DNA from 3 places in the Paenarthrobacter sp. PAE-2 genome. Region 1 is predicted to be linked to each of the others. Evidence: riboswitches for the same ligand, from Rfam matches in the RefSeq annotation. Region 1 holds a riboswitch; each other region holds the start of a gene.
What was found. A riboswitch is a leader RNA that binds a small molecule or an ion and turns the genes downstream of it on or off. The one in region 1 is predicted to bind cyclic di-AMP.
Positions count from the first base shown of each region.

Region 2: another riboswitch for cyclic di-AMP. It lies ahead of OCL88_RS13775 (hypothetical protein); the one in region 1 lies ahead of OCL88_RS12145 (M23 family metallopeptidase).
Region 3: another riboswitch for cyclic di-AMP. It lies ahead of OCL88_RS19280 (hypothetical protein); the one in region 1 lies ahead of OCL88_RS12145 (M23 family metallopeptidase).

Region 1 is NZ_JAPDNV010000017.1:6,050-11,273, forward strand. Features, by position in the region: gene OCL88_RS12120 (multicopper oxidase family protein) at 1-517, shown strand, start outside; gene lgt (prolipoprotein diacylglyceryl transferase) at 514-1,458, shown strand; gene OCL88_RS12130 (DUF3105 domain-containing protein) at 1,455-2,090, shown strand; gene OCL88_RS12135 (hypothetical protein) at 2,116-2,364, shown strand; gene OCL88_RS12140 (cytochrome c oxidase assembly protein) at 2,367-3,275, shown strand; gene OCL88_RS12145 (M23 family metallopeptidase) at 3,320-3,970, opposite strand; cyclic di-AMP (ydaO/yuaA leader) riboswitch at 4,123-4,325, opposite strand; gene OCL88_RS12150 (TlpA family protein disulfide reductase) at 4,408-5,061, shown strand; gene OCL88_RS12155 (hypothetical protein) at 5,222-5,224, shown strand, end outside.
Region 2 is NZ_JAPDNV010000021.1:44,379-49,602, forward strand. Features, by position in the region: gene OCL88_RS13765 (HAD-IA family hydrolase) at 1-159, shown strand, start outside; gene OCL88_RS13770 (pyridoxal phosphate-dependent decarboxylase family protein) at 198-1,589, shown strand; gene OCL88_RS13775 (hypothetical protein) at 1,686-2,525, opposite strand; cyclic di-AMP (ydaO/yuaA leader) riboswitch at 2,531-2,684, opposite strand; gene OCL88_RS13780 (winged helix-turn-helix domain-containing protein) at 3,460-4,329, shown strand; gene OCL88_RS13785 (SixA phosphatase family protein) at 4,465-4,989, shown strand; gene OCL88_RS13790 (LysR family transcriptional regulator) at 5,052-5,224, opposite strand, start outside.
Region 3 is NZ_JAPDNV010000051.1:13,527-18,750, reverse strand. Features, by position in the region: gene OCL88_RS19285 (AEC family transporter) at 1-795, shown strand, start outside; gene OCL88_RS19280 (hypothetical protein) at 1,049-2,347, opposite strand; cyclic di-AMP (ydaO/yuaA leader) riboswitch at 2,352-2,499, opposite strand; gene OCL88_RS19275 (ATP-dependent DNA ligase) at 2,715-3,782, shown strand; gene OCL88_RS19270 (DUF6480 family protein) at 3,790-4,032, opposite strand; gene OCL88_RS19265 (alpha/beta fold hydrolase) at 4,131-4,943, opposite strand; gene OCL88_RS19260 (hypothetical protein) at 4,962-5,204, opposite strand.

The sequences.
Region 1 (5,224 bases):
TGCCCTGCCCGAAGGCAAAACGGGCAAAGCACTCGGATTCGTCAGCACCGGCACCGGCAAGAAACCACTGCCGGCGGTCCTTCCCACCTCACTCGAAGGAACCGTCCCGGACGGAGGACAACTCAAAGCCGACCCATCCGTCACCCTGAAAGACAAAACCCCTGACCGCACTCACGAGCTCAAACTCACCGGAGGAATGGAGAAATACGACTGGGGCATCAACGGAAACCGCTTCGACATGACCAAACCATTCGAGCATTCCTTCGACGTGAAGATCGGTGAACGCGTTGAAGTCAGGTTCGTCAATGACACTGACATGTGGCACCCGATGCACCTGCACGGGCACACCTTCCAAGTAGGGACATCCGGGGCGCGCAAAGACACCGTCATAGTGCGGCCGAAACAAACAGTCAGCGTCTTTTTCGACGCGGATAACCCCGGTCAATGGCTGGCACACTGCCACAACTCTTATCATGCCGAGCGCGGCATGATGGCCGTTTTCTCCTATATCAAATGAGACCGCACATCGTGGAACAACTGACAGCTGGGGACTTCTTCATCCCCTCACCCACGGTCAGCGCCATCACCTTGGGGCCGTTGACCATCCGCTTCTACGCGCTCTGCATCCTTGCCGGCATCATCTTCGGTGTCTGGTTGACAGCACGCCGCGTCCGGGCCAGGGGCGGCACCACCGCCCAAACACTGGACGTGGTGATGTGGGCGGTACCGTTCGGGATCATCGGCGGCCGGCTCTACCACGTCATCACCGACAGCCAGCTCTACTTCGGTCCCGGCCGGGATCCCTGGGGTGCCCTGCGGATCTGGGAAGGGGGCCTGGGGATCTGGGGTGCGGTGGCCTTGGGTCTGGTCGGCGCCGCCATCGGTGCCCGGCGGGCCGGGATACCGTTGGCCGCGTTCGCAGACGCGGCCGCCCCGGGCTTGCTGATCGCCCAAGGTCTGGGGCGATGGGGGAACTGGTTCAATAACGAACTCTACGGAAACCCCACCGACCTGCCGTGGAAGCTTCAGATCCACGCCATGGACCAAGCCACCGGACAGGCGGTGACGGGTCCGGACGGCGCCGCCCAGATCCTGGGGTACTTCCAGCCGACCTTCCTCTATGAATCCCTCTGGTGCCTGGCCGCTGCATCCTTATTGATGTTCCTGGACCGCCGCTACCACCTTGGCGCCGGATCCGTGTTCGCCACCTACATCATCCTCTACACCACCGGGCGCTTCGCCTTTGAACTGATGCGCTCGGACCCGGCCAACACCATCTTGGGGTTGAGGGTCAACACCTGGGTTTCCGGGGCTCTCCTGGCCGCCGGCATTCTGCTCTTCTTCATCCTCCGCCCCGGCCCCCGCTCCTTCGTCCTGACCGCGGCGCAGGAACCATCGACGGCCCCTACTACCAGCCCACGCCAAACCATCCACCCACGCACAGGGAGAAAGCCATGAGCAACGCAAGTAGACGCCGGGCCGACCACGAAGCCATCCTCACGGCACTGAAAGCACAACAGAGAGCCAAACAACGGAAATGGAACATCCTGGTCTACGGCGGCTTCGGTGTGGTGCTGGCTGCCATCATCACTACGGTGGCTCTGGTGGTCACCGGGGCGGTCCAGGAGAAAAACGCGGCTCTTGAGGCGGCGAGCAAGCCCATCGAAGGGGTCCAGACTTTCAACGGGCTCTCCCGCAACCATGTCCAGAACGCTGTGTCCTACCCGCAGGAACCCGGCGTCGGAGGCGACCACGCAGCCGTGTGGACGAACTGCGGTGTCTACACCGAACCGGTCAACGAACAACGCGCCGTCCACTCCCTGGAACACGGTGCCGTGTGGCTGAGCTACAAACCCGGTCTGGCCCCCGACGATCTCGCCACGCTCACCGGTCTGGCCAAGTCCAACCGTTACACCCTGCTCAGCCCCGACCCGGATCAGAGCAGCCCGGTCACCGCTACGGCCTGGGGTGCGCAACTGGCAACACAAAGCGCCACCGACTCCCGCATCCTAACGTTCATCAACGCCTACGCCCAATCGCCCAAGGCACCCGAACCCGGGGCCGCCTGCACCGGCGGAAACAACGGCTAAGGCCGGAAACACAAAGGAACATTCCATGACAAAGGACAAACCCGAGGAAGACCCCGAAGCACGCTACCGCCGCCACCGTCGGCTGGTGCGCATCGGGCAGCTGGTTATGGCCGCCGGTGCGGTGGTGGCCATCTGGCACTGGATCCTTCACCTGGAACCCTCAGGCCAGGGTCCCAGCCTCGCCCTGGACATCTACGCAGGCTACCCGACCGCGGCGGCGCTGTTTCTGGCAGGGGCCCTCCTCGCCGGCCGGGCAGAGACCAGGAAACGCTGAACATGCCTCCCTTGGACATCGTCCTGGCTTCCTGGACCCTGAACATCCCCGCAGCCCTTGTCATGGCCTGCGCAGGGATCCTCTACAGCAAGGGACTACGCGCAGCCTCGGCGCGGGGGATAGCCTGGCCATGGTGGCGGGCAGTGATTTTCTACGTCCTGGGCCTGGGCGGTTTTGGCGTGCTTAGCTTCGGCTTCACCGGAACCTACAGCCACGACCTGCGCTGGGCCTTCACGCTGAAGGTCACCGCCTACCTCTTCATCGTGCCGCTGTTCCTCGCCGCCGGCCAACCTCTGACGCTGGCCAAAGCGACCCTCAGCCAGGCCGGGCAAGCCCGGTTGAGGGCCTTTCTGGACCACAAAGCCATCCGGGCACTGAGCAACACCGTCGTCGCAGCCCTGCTGGGCCTTGCCCTGTTCACCCTCTTCCTCACACCCTGGTTCTACCCGTTGCGGACCGAGCCGCTATGGGACGCGACGCTGACCATCCTGGTGCCGTTGGTGGGGATGCTAATGGCTGTGCCGATCATGGAAGACGGCTCGACCAGGGACGTCACTTCCTTGATCGTCGTTGAATTCATCTACGTTTTCATCGAACTGGTCGCCGACGCCGTGCCCGGGGTGCTGATGCGCATCAGCCCGGAAGTCCTGGACGGGGCAACACAGGCCCTGATCGGACACCCCGCCTGGCTGCCGGATCCACTGCGTGACCAGCAGTTGGCAGGAGACCTGTTGTGGTTCCTGGCTGAAGCCGTAGACCTGCCACTGATCATCCTGATGTTCATCCGCTTCGCCCGCAGCGACCGGCGCGAGGCCCGCTCTTTCGATGAACTCACCGACGAAGAGCTGGACGCGCTGAACCGGGAACACCTCAAGGGACCGCTTCACGGGCGCGGCACACCACATGCCTGAGCCCGTCCGCCAAGGGCAGCGGCAGCATGTTCACCCACGGTCCGCTAGATGAAAGAAGAAGGATCCACAGTCTTGTCATTGACCATGACCTCAAAATGCAGATGGCACCCGGTCGAAGCGCCCGTGGTTCCCACTCCCGCGATCTGCGCACCCTTGGTCACCGACTGGCCGACAGCAACCCCGATGCTCGCCAGATGGTTGTACGTGGTTTTCAACCCATTGCCGTGGTCCACGACGATCCTGTTGCCGCCGCCGTACTGGCTCCATCCGGCTTCCACGACGGTTCCTGACCCGGCAGCGAACACCGGGGTGCTGCAAGCCCCGGTCAGGTCAATCCCGGTGTGCCACTCACCCGTGGATCCCGTCAGCGGATTAACCCGCAGGCCGAACGGTGAACTGACCTTCATCGACGCCAAGGGCGCGCTCAGGCCCTGGGAAGGGGCAGCCGGGGAAGACGCGGGAGCGGCAGGAGCCGATGCAGCGACCACCTTGGCCTTGGGTGCCGGAGACGCTGCCGGGGCGGGCTTCGACGAAACCACCGGCCGGTCGAAGACCAGCTCGGCGTCGGCCACGACGGTGACTGCCGGCTGGGCTGCGACCGGCTCTACGGCGGCGGCAGGCTCTTCAACGGTGCCGGCCGCCTCGTTAATGGCCGCGGCGCCCGGATTGGCCTGGGCCGCGGAAAGGGCCGACATGGCAATCAACCCAGTCACTGCTGCCGCAGCGCCGAACTGCACACCCCGGCCAGGCCGGGACAGGGACGGCACGAGAGCGCGCAAGGACGGGACGGACGAGGGCGAGGGGGCCGCGCGGCGGCGGCCATGCTGGGGGCGTGAAGGCAAAACGGGGGTCCTCTCGACGCCGGCGAAGTTAGCTGTCGGATTCGGACGAGTGGACTGTCCGGCCTGCCCCGAGCGCGTCCCTGAAAGGGGCGTTCGCAGGGCCAGGCTTCACCCCAAGGCGCAGCATTGCACCGTATCTGGGTCCTCCGCCCCCGCCTTCAAACTCATGGCCCATGAACCGCCCGGCGGGGTTTGGCGAAGCGGTCATACCCATACCCGTCGGGGGTATGTCTGCGGCAACTCTACCCAAAAACACCCGAACGTTACAAATTCGTTATCTAAGGACGGTTATGTCTGACTATCAAAGCGCCGGCCCTCCTTCCTTGCACCGCGCAACCAAGTCACCGCCGCTGCTGTCCCGCCGGCGTCTGGTCATCTCGTCCTTCCTGGCCGGGGTGGGAACCTTGCTGACCGCGTGCGGCAACAGTGATGAACTGTCGCAGCAGGCCAGGGCGGGGGACACCAAGAACTACATCGCCGGGGACGGTTCCGTCACTGAATACAGTGCCGCGGACCGGAAGCCTCCCATCGTCCTGAAAGGCAAACTCTATGACGGCACCGTGGTCGACTCGGCAGATTGGAGAGGCAGCGTCACCGTCTTGAACTTCTGGTACGCAGCCTGCGCACCGTGCAGGCTTGAAGCCCCACGGCTGGAAGCCCTGTCCGAAGGCAACAAGGACAAAGGGGTGCGGTTCTACGGGGTGAACGTCCGGGACGAGGAAGCCACCGCCGTCGCTTTCGAGCGGACCTTCGGTGTCACCTACCCCAGCATGCAGGACAAGGACGGCGGCATCCTTCTGGCGATGGCACAGTATGTGCCACCCCAGGCGGTTCCCTCCACGCTCGTGATCGACAAACAGGGCCGGGTAGCGTCAAGAATCCTGGGCCTGGCCGATGAAAGCATCCTCAGGTCCCTGATCTCCAGTGCAGTGGCAGAGCCGTGACAGCCTGCCCGGGTCGTGGTGCCCCGCGAGGCACGGCGGGGCGTGGGGAAGGTCCTCTTCCCTCGAGCGGCCCAGAGTCAGGGTGTGTGCCGCGCAGTGCCAGCGTGGGAAGATCTGCTGAAGAAGACAGCAGGCTTAATCTATGGCTGCGGAGGGTCCCATG
Region 2 (5,224 bases), on a different contig from region 1:
GCAAGGGCCGCCGGGATGCGGACAGTGGTGGTAGGCAAGGCCGCCGCGCACCAAGCGGAACTGGAGCCTGGCATGTGGCGGATTCCCGACTACTCGGCGGTGACCGTGGAGGCAGTGAGGCACGACGACGGCGGCCACGTCATCACGCTCACGTTCTAGCCCTGTTCCACCCGGCCGGGCGGGAGTAGGCTGTGCGCATGTCTGCGTTGCCGGAGGCATACGGTGCTGCATTGGAGCGTGCCATGGTGCACGCCACCAATTGGCTCGCGTCGGTGCCCACCCGTTCAGTCCGCCCAAAGTCCGACGCCGACCAGGTCGCCGCAAGCATCCTGCCGCGGCTCCCCGACGAACCTGCCGATGCCGCCGCCGTCGTTGATGAGCTGGCTGCACTGGCCGAACCGGGACTGATGGCCATCCAGTCCGGACGTTTCTACGGCTGGGTCATGGGCGGCACTTTGCCGGCTGCCATGGCGGCGGATTGGCTTGTCTCCGCGTGGGACCAAAACGCAGGCCTGCGTTTTGCCACCCCGGCGGCGGCAGCGATCGAGGAATCTGCGGCCGATTGGTTGCTTGACTTGCTGCACTTGCCCGCTACCTCCGACGTCGGCTTCACCACGGGCGCCACGACCGCCAACTTCGTCGGGCTTGCCGCGGGAAGGCAGCACCTGATGGACGAGGCCGGCTGGGACTTGGAAGGCCTCGGCCTGTCCGGGGCGCCGAGGATCACGGTGTTTGCTGGGCGGGAGCGGCACGCTGCGGTTGACCTCGCTTTGAGGTATCTGGGCTTGGGGTCGTGCGTTCCCGTGGACGCAGACAGGGAAGGCAGGATCCTGCCCGACGCGCTGGAGGACGCCATGGGAGAGCAACCCGGCCCGGCGATCGTATGCCTCCAGGCGGGCAACCTGCACTCGGGTGCCTTCGATCCCATGGCTGACTCCATCGCCGTGGCCCGCGACCGTGGTGCGTGGGTCCACGTGGACGGCGCCTTTGGTTTATGGGCGGCTGCGAGTCCCAAACTGCGGGAACGCTTGGCAGGTGTGGAGCTCGCCGATTCCTGGGCCACCGATGCCCATAAGACACTCAACGTTCCTTACGATTGCGGTCTGGCAATCGTGGCCCGCCCCGAAGCCATGAGGCGGGCCTTCAGCGTTCATACGAGTTACCTGATAGCGACGGATGCCGGGCCGGGGGATCCTTTCGAGAAAGTTCCGGAGATGTCCCGCCGCGCCCGCGGTATTCCGGTGTGGGCTGCCCTGCGCCAATTGGGCCGGAACGGTGTCATCGACATGGTGGAGCGGCTGGCCGAGAACGCGCGGGCGCTCGCTGACGGCCTATCCTCGATCCCCGGGGTGGAAGTGCTCAATGACGTGGTGTTCACGCAAGTCTCGGTGACTTTCGGGAGCGACGAACGTACGCGCAGGATCACCCAGCGGCTCATGGCAGAAGGCGCCGTATGGATGTCAGGGTCTTCCTGGCAGGGCCGGGATATCCTGCGGATCTCCGTCAGCAACTGGTCCACGGACGACGCGGATGTGGCGGCGTCCATCGCAGCCGTACGCGCTGCGGTGGAGCAGGAACCCGAAGCCTAGTTAAACGCCAAAGCCGCCCCCGTTTCCGCCATCCGCTCCAGTAGGTACTGGTGCGTGTGGGGGCAACGGGAGCGGCTTCTCAGGCAACGTCCGGGTTTAGTACCAGTTGTTGGCCAGGTGGAATGCCAGGGCTGCCGACGGCGAACCGTAGCGTTCCTTGATGTAGTTCAGGCCCCACTTGATCTGGGTCTGGTAGTTGGTCTGCCAGTCAGCACCGGCGGAAGCCATCTTGCCGGCCGGCAACGACTGGACAATGCCGTAAGCACCGCTGGAAGCGTTGGTGGCAGTGGTGCGCCAGTTCGATTCCTTTTCCCACAGCGTGTTCAGGGCGGTCATTTCACCCGGACCCCAGCCGTAGTTGGCCAGGATGCTGGCAGCGTAGGCCTTCGCAGCGGCAGGATCGTCAACGGCCTTGGGGGCGGCAGCGGCGGCAGCAGCTTCTGCAGCAGCCTTGTCCGCAGCGGCCTTGGCGGCGGCGTCGGCTGCAGCCTTCTCAGCGGCAGCCTGGGCAGCAGCAGCCTGCTCGGCGGCGGCCTTGTCAGCTGCAGCCTTTTCGGCGGCAGCCTTCTCCGCAGCAGCCTTTTCGGCGGCGGCCTTGGCAGCTGCGGCCTTTTCAGCAGCGGCGCGCTTGGCGGCCTCAGCCTGGGCAGCGGCCTCAGCGGCAGCGTTCTCGCGGGTCTGCGGGTCCACCTGGACCGAAGCCTGGGTCTGTGCTGCCTGGCTCATCTCCGGAAGGTTGAACGCGGCGTTTGCGGCCTGCCCGAGCGATGCAACGCCCAGCGCGGCTGCGACGACGCCGGCTGCTACCGACATGCGGTGGCCGGTCCTGCCCTGGCGGGCAGCGTTCTTCAGGACATTCTGCGACTTGGTCAGGTGAGCGTTGTTCTCGTCACGGTGACGCGCCTCATGGCGCGACTGATCCTTGAATTCAGACATGCGTGATTACCTCTCAGCGCCTGCGGAGTTAGCTGTCGGGTTCGGATGAGGTCATCCGGCCGCGCGTGTAGCTGCGGCTTCACCCCAAGGGCCGGCGCAATGCCTGGCCCGGAGACTCTGGGTCCCCCGTCTCTGCCTCGAAATCAGAACGGAACTCCGGGAAGTGGCAGAGCTCGGCGCATCCCGGGTGCGGGCCAATGTTGGGGCGACCCACTCGTTCGACGGTACAGGAGGTTCAAGCGAAAGTCACATTTAGGTAACAGAGATCACGACGCCGGTGCGTCGCCTTGCCGGATTCGCCGCGCTTGGGATGTGCCCTAAGGAAGTGCGGGTCAGGATGTGCCACGGCGCCGCGATCATCGGGGCACTGAGCTGCCCAGGGGTTCGCAGGTGGCAGTCGAAGCCTTCTAGCAGATTGGAAGCCTGAATAACGAGCTTGGCGTCCGCTTCGATTGGACAGCATCCGTTTCAGATCGTGAGATTCCGCTGGTCGGGCGCTCGCGGGAATCCAGAGGGGCATCATGTCCCATTGATCGAAGAAAGTTCAGTCAGAACGCATTATTTCTGCCCTTGACCGAACAAAACCGCATTCATTTTTGCAATCCGCTGAATTGTGATTTGCGGCACAATACTCGCGCTTATCTCAGAATGTGGACGTTTCCGCCCTTTGTTACTTGCGTGTTGCCATTGTTACGTTGCACACTTCCAATGTGAACAAGAACTCAACAGCACCTGCAGCCGCAGCAATCTTCTCCAGCACACCCGCTGGCGACGAGTCCCGCTGTTGTCGAATGCAAGCCTAACTTCCCACCCCAGAAAAGTTTCAGGCATTCGCCCCCTAGCCCACCGTTGGGCGCCCCTCCCCAAACTCATTGCGGGGACACCAGCATTCGAAGCCGCGATGACGGCTATTCACTTTTGAGGTAAGCACTCCATGTCAGTTGCATCCGGATACGTCCACATCTCCGTCCGTAACGCCAACAAGGCCGCTTCCAACGCCGGCCTCCGCCCCGGTTTCGGTAACCGCCCCGGTTACGCACCCGGTGCCCAGGCTGCTGCCCAGCAGGCTCCGGGCTACGTTCCCCAGGGCTACAACCCGAACTCCTACGGACAGTTGCGCGCCGTGCCTGCCGCTACCGAGCCCGCAGCCATGACGGCACCCACTCCGGTGGTGGCCCAGTCCGAGCGTCTCCGGCCCGTGGCCAACGACAACGTAGCCCGCGGATTCGTGCTCTACATGGGCATTGACGAAGAGACCGCAGCTGCTGCCGGGACCTCCATTGCCAAGCTGGCCCAGGAAATCCGTGCTTACGCCCAGTCGCTCGTGACCGGCGCGGAAAGCTATGCCGCCGTCGCCGTTGCTCCCGCCAGCGCACCCGGGTCCGCGCTCGACGTCGTACGTTCCACGTTCGGTGACCCCACCGTCGCCGCACGCCAGCGCACCGAAGCCGCACGTCCGGCGCCCCAGCAGGAAGCGCGCCCGTCCGGTGTACTCATCGACCTCGCCCGCCGCGAAGTCCACCTCGACGGCGAATCGCTGAACCTGACATTCAAGGAATTCGAACTCCTCAACTACCTCGTGGAGAACGGCACCCGCACGGTGGGCCGTGACGAGCTCCTCGAAGGCCTGTGGCGGAACGCCGAGGAAGTCCCCAACGAGCGCACCATCGACGTCCACATCCGTCGTCTCCGCTCCAAGCTGGGCCGCCTCGCCAACACCGTCCGCACAGTCCGCGGCCAGGGCTACCGTTTCTACGAGCACCCCGAGGTCATCGTCTGGGCCGCTCCGGAATACTCGATCTGATCCTGTGACTGCCGGGAGGCGGCACATCCCTCTGCGCCAGTGCTCACTCGAGTAACCACAGCGCTGAGGGAATGTGCCGCCTTTCGTTTTGTCTGGTCAGTGAGCATCTGCCTGCCGCGGCTATAAGGTATTTGGATGAGCGACCACCACCTGAGACGGCTTGTGATCATGCGCCACGCCAAGGCGGACTGGCCCGTGGGCGTGCCCGACCATGAACGCCCCCTCGAGGAACGCGGGCACCGCGAAGCCCCGTTGGCCGGAAAATGGTTGTTGAAGCACAAGGTGGTCCCTGATTTCATCCTGTGTTCCTCGGCGCTCCGGACGCGCCAGACCTGCACGTGGATCTGCGATGAACTGGGCGAAAAAGCTCCTACGCCCAAGCTCGAGAACGGGCTGTACGCAGCCTCGGCCACAGAGATGCTCGCGGTCATCAACCACGTACCGGACACAGTTACTACGTTGATGGTGATCTCCCACATGCCGGGCGTGCAGGACCTTGCCATGCGGCTGGCTTCCCGGGACTCGGACCACGACGCCTACATGGATGCCGCCACCCGCTACCCGACCAGCGCCTTGACCGTGCTGGAGACGGAGAAGCCTTGGGCTGAGCTCGACGGGCAAGACGCGCGTTTGATCCACTTCAAGGTGCCGCGCCACTAACCCCCCGCCTCTTACCCCAACTGGCTGGCATTAGGGGTTGTTCCCAGCGCTTTTGGCAACCACTACTGCGAGTCAGTCGGGACCGCGGGGAGCTCTTCAGCGGCGGCCACCTCCCGGAGAAGGCGAACCGTGTGGCGGATGTTGGGACTCGCTGCCATGGTCTTGCGGTACACGATCCCTACGGCGCGCTGCTGTACGGGATTCACTACCGGGACGGCAACAACGCCCGCCGGAA
Region 3 (5,224 bases), on a different contig from region 1:
ACCAACCCGGCGCTGCTCTTCACCGTGGTGGCCGGGAGCGACATACGGGCCGCGCTCGGCGTCGACGCCCCGCTGGCCCTTCTGTCTGCTGCCGCGATGGGCCTCCTGTACTGCCTGCTGAGTTTCCTCTTTTTCCGACGGCCCGTTGCCGAAACGGCCGTGGGAGCCATGGCCAGCAGCTATGCCAATGCCAACAACATCGGGATCCCCGTTTCCCTCTACGCGGTGGGAACGGCCCAGCACGTTGCCCCGGTCCTGCTGGTGCAACTCCTGGTCCTGGCGCCCTTCTATGTCACCATCCTTGGTGTGGCCGGAGGGGCGAAAGTTCCCTGGAAGCGGGTAGTGCTGCAGCCGTTGGGGAATCCCATGATCATCGCGTCAGCGCTGGGTGTGGTGGTGGCGTTGACCCACTGGGAGGTTCCGAAACTGGTCCAGCGGCCCATCGATATGTTGGCCGGGGCTGCCGTTCCCATGGTGCTGCTCGCCTTCGGGATGTCCTTGGCGGGCCGCGCTCCGCTGCAGAAGGGCGACGGCCGGGTGGAAACCGTGGTGGCGACGCTCCTGAAGCTCGTGGGGATGCCCTTGGTGGTCTGGGCGCTGGGGCGGTTCGTCTTCGGGCTCGAAGGGCAGCACCTCCTGGCGTTGGTCATCATGGGTGCGCTTCCCACGGCACAGAATGTGTTCCTTTTCGCTTCCCCGTACGGCCGTGGCACTGTTGTTGCGCGCGACGTCATCCTCCTGACCACAGTGCTCTGCGTGGGGGCCTTGCTGGTGGTCGCGTGGCTCTTGGGGTAGCGAAACATGTGACCGACCCGGGGGCGGAAGAACCGGGTGGCAGAACAGTCGGGTGGCAGAACAGAAGGCAGGAACCTTTGCTGGGTCCCTGCCTTCTCAGGTTCACACTCGTTTGTTAGCGGCGCCCGTCAGAAACGGCGCAACCGCTGGTGGCTCCAGCGGCCCATCCGATGGCGGAAAGTGGCCGTCCGGCTGCTGCAGCAGTACCGGCCGTGCCAGCCGATGTGGGTGGTGGTCCGGGGCATGCGGGTGCTCACTTGAGGACCCCCTTGGCTGCGTCGAGCAGGCCGTCCACGTCCAGGCTCGGAGCCTCCGTCGGTGTGCTGGACTTAGGGTCGGAGCCCGGCTTCGGGGAGTCGCTGGGCCGCGGCTTGGAAGTCTGCGTCGTCGTCGGCGTGGGCGTTGGGGTGGTGGTTGGCGTCGGTGGCGTCGTCGTAGGAGGCGTCGTGCTCGGCGAAGGCGCCGTGATGTTGTCCGACGGCGGTGCCGGCTGGCTCGGAACGGGCGACGTCACGCCCGGTACCGGAACCACGGCCGAAGGGGCGTTGGACGGAACCCACTTGGGGTCGGCCAACGAAACCTGCGGCGTCGGAGTGGACGACGGCGGTGCTGCCGCCGGTGGAGCGGCTTCGACGGCGGACTGCCCGGTGTCCGTCGTAGCGGCCGACGTCGAGGACGCGGTGGAGTAAGACGGCGTCGGGCCAGGAGTGGCAGAGCCCGTTGCCCGGCCCTCACCGCCATTGTTGGCGCCGCTGGCCTGGTTCTGGGTGTCCTGGCCGAAGACCGGCAGGTCCAAGGCTTGGCTTACCGTGCCCACCGTGAGAACCAGGCCCAGTGCTCCGGCGACCACCGCCATGCGCTGGCTCATGGTCTTCACGGACGCTGCCTTGGTCAGGACGGCATGGGGTTCCTTGGTGAAGGAAGAGGAAGCAAAGGAACCAAAGGCCGACTTCGCAGCATTGCGTCCTGCAGCGGCTCGTCCTGCCGCAGGGCGTGCGCCGTCGTGCTGGCCCCGGGCGGTCTTGCGACTGGCCAATCCGGCGGCGGCTGTAGCGTCAGCGGCGATCCGGGCCGGCGTCTTGGGCTGGGCGGTCCCGGCCTCGGCGGCAACGTGCGCCGAAACCACCGGAATAGCGGCAGTCGCGGGCTCGGCCTCAGCGGCAGGCTCCGCCGGTGTGGCCTTCACCAGGGGGATGGCGGCCGTGGGCGGTCCGGGCGTGGTGGACTCCGAGCGCGGAGGAGCGGCAACTACCGGGATGGCTTCGGTGCGCGGCTCTTCGGTGGGGGATTCAGCGGGGGTTTCGGAGCCGGGCTCTGCACTCGGTGCAGCTTCCGGAGCCACGACTGCCTGGGCCGCGCGCTCGCGTTCCATCGCCCGACGCTGCGCTCGTGTCATGGGCGCAGGGGTGGGGTCGGTCGCGGTGGCGGGTGCCGCCGTCGTGCTTTCTATTTCGGTGGCCGGACCGCTGGGCTGGGCCCGACGGCGTCCGGTTGGCTTGGTGGGCTGGCCGTCCCCTTGGGCACGGCGCGGCTGATCCATGGTTGGGGACATGGTGTTTGCCTCTCAACGCCTGCGAGGTTAGCTGTCGGGTTCGGACGAGGCCGTCCGGCCGCACGTGGCGGCTTCACCCCAAGGGCCTGCGGGGAACAGGCCCGGGAACTCTGGGTCCCCCGTCTCTGCCGCGGGTCTGGCGGGATTCCGGGATGCGGCAGAGCTCGGCGTCAGCCCGGAAGCGGCCCAGCGGAGATACGGGTCGCCCTACGAAGTTACAGCAGCAGGGAAGTAAAGTCACATTAATGTAACGAACGGTACATGAGGGCCGGCAGCGCCCGCGCTGACGGACGGACGCGCCACACACTGTCCACATATCCCTGCTGAACACTAGCTTTCGGCGTCTACCGGCCGGTAGACATGAGCTATGGACCTACCCGTGATGCCACCCGTTTCGCCCATGCTCGCCAAATCCGTGCCCAACATTCCCGAGGTTGGGCACTACGAACCCAAATGGGACGGGTTCCGGACCATCGTCTTCAGGGACGGGGATGACGTCATCCTGGGCAGCCGCAACGAGAAACCCATGACCCGGTACTTCCCCGAGCTGGTGGAGGCGTTGAAGAAGAACCTGCCGGAGAAGTGCGTGGTGGATGGAGAGATCATCCTCATTTCCGGCAACCGGCTCGACTTCGAAGGACTGCAGCAGCGCATCCACCCCGCCGACAGCCGCGTCCGGATGCTTGCAGAGAAGACGCCGTCCTCCTTCGTCGGGTTCGACCTCCTGGCCCTCGGGGACGAAGACCTCACCGGCCGGCCGTTCTCCGAGCGCCGCGCTGCGCTGGAAAAGGCGCTCGCCGATGCCGAGCCGCCCGTCTACGTGACGCCTGCGGTCACCGACCTCGAGCGGGCACAGGAATGGTTCGTGCAGCTTGAGGGAGCAGGGCTCGACGGCGTGCTGTCCAAACCGCTCGACGGCACCTACCAGCCGAACAAGCGGGTGATGTTCAAGACCAAGCATGAACGGACGGCGGACTGCGTGGTGGCCGGTTTCCGTTGGCACAAGACGGCGGACGTCGTGGGGTCGATGCTGCTGGGGCTCTATGACGATTCCGGCAAACTCCACCACGTTGGAGTGGTGGCCGCCTTCCCCATGGCGAAGCGGAAGGCGATGGTGGCCGAGTTGGAGCCGTACCAGGTGGAGATCGCGGACCACCCCTGGGGAGAGTGGGCCAGCCAGGAAACCGGAGCGGCGGTTGGTTCGAGGATGCCGGGGGCCCAAAGCCGCTGGAGTGCCGGCAAGGACTTTTCTTTTGTTCCGCTGCGGCCCGAGCTGGTGATCGAAGTGGCGTACGACTACATGGAAGGAGACCGGTTCCGGCACACCACGCAGTTCCGCAGGTGGCGGCCGGACCGGACTCCCGAAAGCTGCACGTACTCACAACTGGAGGAGCCGGCCGACTATAACCTCGGCGAGATCCTCAAGCTGCAGTAGGGGAGCTCTATTCCTCGTGCCCTTGGTCCGTGCTCATGCTGTCTTCCGCTGGAGGCGTTTCTCCTGGGGGCACTCCGCCGCCGGGTTCAAGCCCTGTGACGTTGCCGTTGTCCGGATCCGGGTTGGCTGATGCGGCGGGATCGCGGTCTTCGTCCTGCCTCATGTCCGGGTCCTCGTGGATGCTGTCGGGCTCGGCCGCACCGGACACTCCGAAGGTCTGCGGATCGTCTTCCGGGTCATAGCTTGTCATGGTCAAACCCCTTCCTAAGCAAACTTACTATTTGGCTTGCCCTGCCAGCCTAACCGTGTCCCGTCCAACGCAACAAGGGGCGTGCCGTCGTCGTGCGCCTATGCCTGGGTGCGGTCCGATGTAGCAGCGACGAAGCTCCGGATCGCGTCCGCAACGGCCTTCGGCCTCATGTGCTGGGCCACGTGTCCCACCCCCGGAATCTCCACCAGCCTGCCCTGGGGAACAGCGCGGGAGAGCCGAAGCGACCATTCGGGTCCTGCTACGTGGTCGCGGCTGCCGCGCAGGATCAGCACGGGGTTTCCGATGCGGCCCAGACGTTGCTCGGTGGGGTAGTCCATCATCACGGACAACTCCGTGAGGTACCAGCGGGGGCCGCACAGGAAGTAGTCGGAGACGACGATCCAATTGGAAGAAGGGCTCTCGCGAAGGAGTCCATCCAGGAAGAGGGCCAGCGATTGCCGCCGTACGTTCTTGTGCTTCGAATCCACCACAGGACCCATCAGAACCACGTGCGAGGCCTGCTCCGGTGCGTGGAGCGCAGCCTCGATGGCGAACTGGACGCCCATGGAGTGGCCCACCAGCACGTAGGAAGTGATGCCCTTCGCTTTCAGCGTCTCCGCAATGAAGGCCCCGTATTCCTCGGCCGTGACTTGGTGGTCCGGTGTGGGCGTGCCCGCAAAACCCGGAAGGTCGAATGAGTACGTCGGCGAACCAGCGGCAAGGACGGCGTGGAGACGCGCAAGGTAACGGTGTGAGACGCCGATGCCGTGAATCAGGATGTACACGGGGCTGTCCGGGGAGCCGGGCGATGGCTGCGAGCCGGGCGGCGGGGTTCCGTTGGTCCAGAGGATGCGGCCCGTAAGCCCGCCGGTTTCCACGTCCTCCGAACACAGGGGCGTGCGGCGTATCAATCGTCCTCGCACCCGGTTCTACTCCCGCGCGGGGTCGTCGGACCCGGCTGATTCATCCGCGCTCTGGTGAACGTCGGCAGCGTTGGCCGCTTCCCGGCGTCGGGCGATCTTTGATTCCGTCCACATCGCGACGGCGACGAACACAACGCACGCGAACATGAACGTGGCTACGAAGTTCAATCCCATGGCCGAACCAAGGGGTGCGGCAACAGCCATGGCGGCCGCTCCGGCCACGATATGCCACCCCTTGAAATTTCCCACCAAATAAGCGTAACCCCGGC